2 regions of the Oerskovia sp. Root918 genome follow, and region 2 is predicted to be linked to the other one. Evidence: predicted binding sites of a transcription regulator. Region 2 holds the regulator's gene; the other holds the start of a gene.
The links. Region 2 encodes LexA, which represses DNA repair genes until DNA is damaged. Its sites were predicted from a motif close to TCGAACANNTGTTCGA; they were not measured.

Region 1: the regulator LexA is predicted to act here: its motif matches at 1,986-2,001, upstream of uvrA (excinuclease ABC subunit UvrA).

The regions. Positions count from the first base shown of each region.
Region 1 covers NZ_LMJG01000014.1:33,887-37,291, reverse strand. Annotated here, with positions in the region: gene uvrA (excinuclease ABC subunit UvrA) at 1-1,956, opposite strand, end outside; gene ASE27_RS13900 (MBL fold metallo-hydrolase) at 2,185-2,892, shown strand; gene ASE27_RS13895 (YciI family protein) at 2,939-3,247, shown strand; gene ASE27_RS13890 (TerC family protein) at 3,401-3,405, opposite strand, start outside.
Region 2 covers NZ_LMJG01000011.1:311,121-314,525, forward strand. Annotated here, with positions in the region: gene ASE27_RS09010 (ATP-dependent DNA helicase) at 1-221, shown strand, start outside; gene ASE27_RS09015 (L-lactate dehydrogenase) at 301-1,254, shown strand; gene lexA (transcriptional repressor LexA) at 1,386-2,135, opposite strand; gene ASE27_RS09025 (LysM peptidoglycan-binding domain-containing protein) at 2,434-2,805, shown strand; gene nrdR (transcriptional regulator NrdR) at 3,202-3,405, shown strand, end outside.

The DNA.
Region 1 (3,405 bases), on a different contig from region 2:
GGACTTGCCCGAGCCAGAGACCCCCGTGACCGCGGTCAGCGTGCCGAGCGGGAAGCTCACGTCGATGCCCTCGAGGTTGTGCTCGCGCGCACCGATGACCGTGACCTGACGGCTCTTGTCCACGGGACGACGCGTCGCCGGCAGGGGGATGCTGCGGCGCCCGGCGAGGTAGGCACCCGTGACGGACTCGGGGGCCTCGAGGAGTCCCGCGTAGTCGCCCGAGTGGATCACGCGCCCGCCGTGCTCCCCCGCCCCGGGGCCGATGTCCACGATCCAGTCGGCGGCACGGATGGTGTCCTCGTCGTGCTCGACGACGATGAGCGTGTTGCCCAGGTCGCGCAGCCGGGTGAGCGTGTCGATGAGCCGCCGGTTGTCCCGCTGGTGCAGACCGATGCTCGGCTCGTCGAGGACGTACAGCACGCCGACGAGCCCCGAGCCGATCTGCGTCGCGAGGCGGATGCGCTGCGCCTCACCGCCCGAGAGGGTCCCGGCGGGGCGCTCGAGCGAGAGGTAGTCGAGGCCCACGTCGAGCAGGAAGCCCAGGCGGGCGTCGATCTCCTTGAGCACCTCGGTCGCGATGGCCTTCTGGCGTGTACCGAGCTCGAGCGAGCCGAGGAAGGCCGCGGCCTCGCGCAGCGGCAGACGGCAGACCTCGGCGATCGACTTGTCGCCGACCTTGACCGCGAGGACCTCAGGCTTGAGTCGCGTGCCCTGGCAGACGGGGCACGGCGTCTCGCGCATGTACGCCTCGTACTTCTCCTTGGACCACTCCGACTCGGTCTCGCCGTGACGGCGCTCCAGGAAGGTCACGACGCCCTCGAAGCCGGTCGAGTACTGACGCTCACGGCCCCAGCGGTTCTTGTAGCGGACGTGGACCTCGTGGTTCTGGCCGTAGAGGACGGCCTGCTGCGCGCGCTGCGGCAGGGCGCGCCAGGGCACGTCCATGGAGAATCCGAGGTCCGAGGCGAGAGCGGTCAGGACGCGGTTGAAGTACTCGGAGGAGATCTGGGCCCAGGGAGCGACGGCTCCCTCGGCGAGCGACTTCTCGTCGTCCGGGATCACGAGGTCCGGGTCCACCTCGAGCCGGAACCCGATGCCCGTGCACTCGGGGCACGCGCCGTAGGGCGCGTTGAACGAGAAGGTACGCGGCTCGATCTCGTCGAGCGTGAGCTCGTGGTCGTTGGGGCACGCACGCTTCTCGGAGAACCGGCGCTCGCGCTGCGGGTCGTCGGCGTCCGCGTCCACGAGCTCGACCACGACGAGGCCACCTGCGAGGCCGAGAGCAGTCTCCACGGAGTCCGTGAGCCGGCGCTGGACGCCCTCGCGCGAGACGAGGCGGTCGATCACGACCTCGATGTCGTGCTTGAGCTTCTTCTCGAGCGCAGGCGGGTCCGTGAGCTGGACGACCTCGCCGTCGACGCGGGCACGCGCGAACCCCTTGGACTGGAGCTCCTTGAAGAGCTCGCTGTACTCGCCCTTGCGGCCACGCACGACGGGGGCGAGGACCTGGTAGCGAGTCCCCTCCGGCAGCTCGAGGAGACGGTCGACGATCTGCTGCGGTGTCTGGGCCTGGACCTTCTCTCCGCAGACGGGGCAGTGCTGGGTCCCGGCGCGTGCGAACAGCAGGCGGAGGTAGTCGTAGACCTCGGTGATGGTCCCGACCGTCGAGCGAGGGTTGCGGTTGGTCGACTTCTGGTCGATCGATACCGCGGGCGAGAGGCCCTCGATGAAGTCGACGTCCGGCTTGTCCATCTGCCCCAGGAACTGACGGGCGTAGGCGGACAACGACTCGACGTACCGACGCTGCCCCTCCGCGAAGATCGTGTCGAACGCGAGAGAGGACTTGCCGGACCCCGACAGCCCCGTGAAGACGATGAGCTGGTCCCTCGGCAGGTCGAGGTCGACGTTGCGGAGGTTGTGCTCACGGGCACCAGCGATGACAAGGCGATTGCTCACCGAAGCATCGTATGCCTCGCCCCTGACATTCGCACACCTGTTCGAGACGCGGACGACCGGCGTCGCCCCGACCGGCGAGCCGACGGCGCGTGCGCCATGCCCCTGACCAGCACTCCGAGCCATCTGCTCGCCGTGCCAGACTTCGACGAGAGGCTCGTCACACGACCAGCCGAGCGCCGTCGGTTCAGCCACCCCGCCGGCTACCGACCGGAACAACCTGGAGGGCTCGTGGGATACACCGGAGACGTCGCGGTCGGAGGTCCGAGCGACCTGCGGGTCCTGGACGAGATCGAGGTCCGCAAGCTCGCCGTCGGGCCGTCGCACAACAACGCCTACCTCCTGACCTGCCGGAGGAGCGGAGCCCAGCTCCTGGTGGATGCTGCTGCGGAACCGGACCGGCTCGCCGAGCTCGTCCGTGAGGGCTCGCCTTCGGCCCGCCTCGACATGGTCGTCACGACGCACCGTCACCGCGACCACATCGCCGCGCTCGCGTCCCTCGTGGCGGTCACGGGAGCCACGGTCGCGGTCGGCGAACCCGACGCCGATGCCGTCACCCGTGCCACGGGGGTCGGCGTCGGCAGATCCCTGCACGACGGCGACACGCTCGTCGTCGGGCACCTCACCCTCGGGGTCGTCGCCCTGCGCGGCCACACACCTGGGTCGGTCGCGCTCGCGTACCGCGAGCCCGAGCACGCCACCGCACCCGGGGCCGTCCCCGGGCGCGCACACCTGTTCACGGGAGACTCGCTCTTCCCGGGCGGGGTGGGCAACACCGAGCAGGACCCTGGACGCTTCGCACTCCTCTACGCCGACGTCACCGAGAGGCTCTTCGACAGGTTCGACGACGCGACGTGGGTCTACCCCGGGCACGGCGCGGACACGACGCTCGGCACCGAGCGTCCCCACCTCGAGGAGTGGCGCGCACGAGGCTGGTAGCAGCGGCTGCGGACCACGGGCGGCCCGTGCCGTTCGAGGTGCTTGAATGAGCGACATGCCGATCTTCGCCGTGACCTACACGTACGCCGACAAGCCCGCCGTCCTCGACGCGTTCCGCCCCGAGCACCGTGCCTTCCTGGGCGACCTGCTCGAGCAGGGCACCCTGCTCGCGTCCGGTCCCCTCGCCCAGGACGTCGCCAACCCCGCAGGGGCGCTCCTCCTGGTCGAGGCCACCGACGAGGCGGGCGTGGCCCAGACGCTCGACGCCGACCCGTTCGCCCGGGAGAACGTCATCACGCGTCGCACGGTCCGTCCCTGGGTTCCCGTGCTCGGCCCCTGGTCCGACCGCGTCTGACCCGGGACGGCCCGCGGCTCTGCCTGCGCCGCCCTGACCTGCCCGGCACGACCGGGCCCGCCACCCGACTCAGCCCGCCCAGCACGACGGCCCGCCTCCCCGAGGGGAGGCGGGCCGTGGCCTACCGGGCCGAGCGTGCGCCGGGTGAGCCGACTAGG
Region 2 (3,405 bases):
TCATGCAGGTCTCGGCCAACCATGCGGCGCTGCTGCTCGCCCAGGGTGCAGGGCGGCTCATCCGGTCGACCGCGGACCGCGGTGTCGTCGCCGTCCTCGACCCGCGCCTCGCGACGGCTCGCTACGGTTCCTACCTGACCAAGTCGATGCCGGACTTCTGGACCACGACCGACCGACGTGTCGTCCTCTCTGCGCTCGAGCGCCTCTCCGCCCTAGGCTGAGACCCGGCAGTCCACGCGGTGGACGCGGTCTCCGTCCGGCGGAGGCTCGAGGTCCGTCGCACAACGTCCAGGAGGCACAGTGCCCGCCCGTACCACCAAGCTCGCGATCGTCGGCGCAGGTTCCGTCGGATCGACCCTCGCCTACGCGGCGCTCATGCGAGGGGCCGCTCACACCGTGAGCCTCCTCGACATCAACAAGACCAAGGTGGAGGCCGAGGTCCTCGACCTCCAGCACGGCATCCAGTTCATGCCCATGGCCAAGGTCGAGGGCTCCGACGACGTCGCGGTGTGCGCCGACGCCGACGTCGTCGTCTTCACCGCGGGCGCCAAGCAGAAGCCCGGGCAGACGCGCCTGGACCTCGCGGGGGCGACCATCTCCCTGGTCCGCAACATCCTGCCGGGGCTCGTCGAGGTCGCGCCCAACGCGATCTACATCATGGTGACCAACCCGGTCGACGTCGTGACGTACGCGGCGCTCAAGTACTCGGGGCTGCCGTCCAACCAGCTCTTCGGCAGCGGGACTGTCCTGGACTCCTCCCGCCTGCGCTTCCTGGTCGCGCAGCACTGCGGTGTCGCGGTGCAGAACGTCCACGCCTACATCGCGGGCGAGCACGGCGACAGCGAGATCCCGCTCTGGAGCTCGGCGACCATCAGCGGCGTGCCGCTGCTCGACTGGCAGGGGCTCACGGGCCGTGGGCCGCTCACCGCCGAGGTGCGTGAGGACATCGCGCACGAGGTCGTGCAGTCGGCCTACCGCATCATCGAGGGCAAGGGCGCGACCAACTATGCGGTCGCGCTCGCCGCCACCCGCATCATCGAGGCGATCCTCGACGACGAGCACCGCGTCCTGCCCGTCTCCTCGCTCCTCGACGACTTCCACGGGATCAGCGACGTGTGCCTGTCCGTGCCGTCGCTGCTGGAGCGGCGAGGGTGCGGGGAGCGGATCGAGGTCCCGCTGTCCGACATCGAGCTCGCCGGGCTGCGCTCGTCCGCGGACTCGGTGCGCGCGGTCGCGAAGAGCTTCGGGCTGTGACGCGCCAGAGCTGACTCCCGCGAGGGGGCCGAGGACCGCCGACAGGCGGTGCCCGGGGCACGACGAAGGGGACGGCCGGTGCGGCCGTCCCCTTCGTCGTGCAGGAACAGGGGCGTCGAGAGGCGAGCAGGTCAGAGGCTGCGCAGGACCGAGACGACGCGGCCGAGGACCTGCGCGTCGTCGCCGGACAGCGGGCGGTACGCCTCGTTGTGCGGCATGAGCCACACGTGCCCGTCGATGCGCTTGAAGGTCTTGACGGTCGCCTCGCCGTCGATCATCGCGGCCACGATCTCACCGTTCTCCGCGACGGGCTGGCGACGGACGACGACCCAGTCGCCGTCGCAGATCGCTGCGTCGATCATGGAGTCTCCCGACACGCGCAGCAGGAAGAGCTCACCGTCGCCCACGAGCTGGCGGGGCAGCGGGAACACGTCCTCGACGACCTGCTCCGCGAGGATGGGGCCACCGGCCGCGATGCGCCCCACGACGGGGACGTACGACGGGGTGGGGCGCTCGGGGGACTCCTCGGCGGGATCCACGCCCTCCACGCGCGGGAAGCCGCTGCCTGGCAGAGCCCTGATCCCGCGCGAGTCGTCGGTCTGGACGACCTCGATGGCCCGAGGACGATTCGGGTCGCGGCGCAGGTAGCCCTTGCGCTCGAGCGTCGTCAGCTGGTGCTTGACGCTCGACGGGCTGGTCAGGCCGACGGCCTCGCCGATCTCGCGCATGCTCGGCGGGTAGCCGCGCTGCTCGACCGACGACCGGATCGTCTCGAGGACCAGGCGCTGACGCGCAGTGAGCCCGTCCCCGCCCGTCGCAGGGTCGGGGAGCTCGTGCACCTTCGCGAGCCTGCCCGTGGTGTCGGCCACCCGTCCCGCCATCGTCGTCTCCGCCCTGCTCGGCCGTTCCGGTCCTTGTCCTGCGGAGGGTGCGCCGAGAGCGGCGCCGCCTCCTCCTGGTAGAGCTCCCGGCCGCCTGCGCGCGCCCCGAAGGGGCCCGACATATCGGACGACCGGTACAGGTCCAGGGTAGGTCACCACGCGACACGAATCAAACACATGTTCGAGCATGTCTCGACAACGCGTGCAGTCGGTGATAGAAATCGTACAGATGTTCGACGTACAGGTGTTCGAACCGACCGGGGAAGGCGGTTCGGGCACCCCTGGCGAAGGAGTGGACATGAGCGCAGTGGTGTCGATGGACGAGTGGCGTACGGCGAGGCGTCAGGCGTCCGTGCCGATGCCGGCGTCGGAGGGTCCCCTCCGTCTCACGCTCCGCGGTCGGGTCGTCCTGACGGCGCTCGTCCTCGGGCTCATGGCGCTCGTCGTGCTGTGGGGCGGCAAGGCCTTCGCCTCGGGCCCGGGGGAGCCGCGCGAGGTCACGGTGCACGCGGTCCAGGCCGGCGAGACGCTCTGGCAGCACGCCGCAGCGCTGGCCGGGGGCGACCGGGACGTGCGTGACGTCGTCGACGAGCTGATGGCCCTCAACGGGCTCTCGTCGGCCAGTCTCGAGGTCGGGCAGCAGCTGCTGCTCCCGGTGGGCGAGGGGTGACGGGCTGCTCCGGCGGTTCAGGCCAGCGCTCGCCGGGGCTCTGGTGCCGCGTCTCGGCAGGTTTGCGTGTGAGACAGGGGTTGCGCACTGCCCTTAGGTTCCCCTAAGTTAGTACTGCCTCACCAACCCGGCTGGGGGGTCGGTCGGTGGGGAGGAGGCGCGCACTGCCGCGTCTCCGCAGTTGCGTCGACGTCTGCGAGGCGAGTCGCGGACGTGAGATGGGGACGGGGGCGTCCCGACGGAGGTGGCCGGTTGCCGGCCACCTCCGTTCTCCGTTTGTGACCGATGCCCGGGGCGGGGCGCCTTGCATGTCGCCGAGCGGGCGACGTACGTTCGGGGCGCACCTCCGGAGCGGCCGCTCCGGAGCCAGGCCGACCAGCACAGGAGACCTTTCCCATGCACTGTCCGTTCTGCCGGCACGCGGACTCTCGGGTCGTCGACTCACGGACCTCCGACGACGGGGCATCGATCCGCCGTCGCCGCCAGTGCCCCGCGTGCAACCGGCGCTTCACCACGATCGAGACCGCGAGCCTGTCCGTGGTCAAGCGTTCGGGGGTGACCGAGCCGTTCAGCCGGGAGAAGATCGTGACGGGCGTGCGC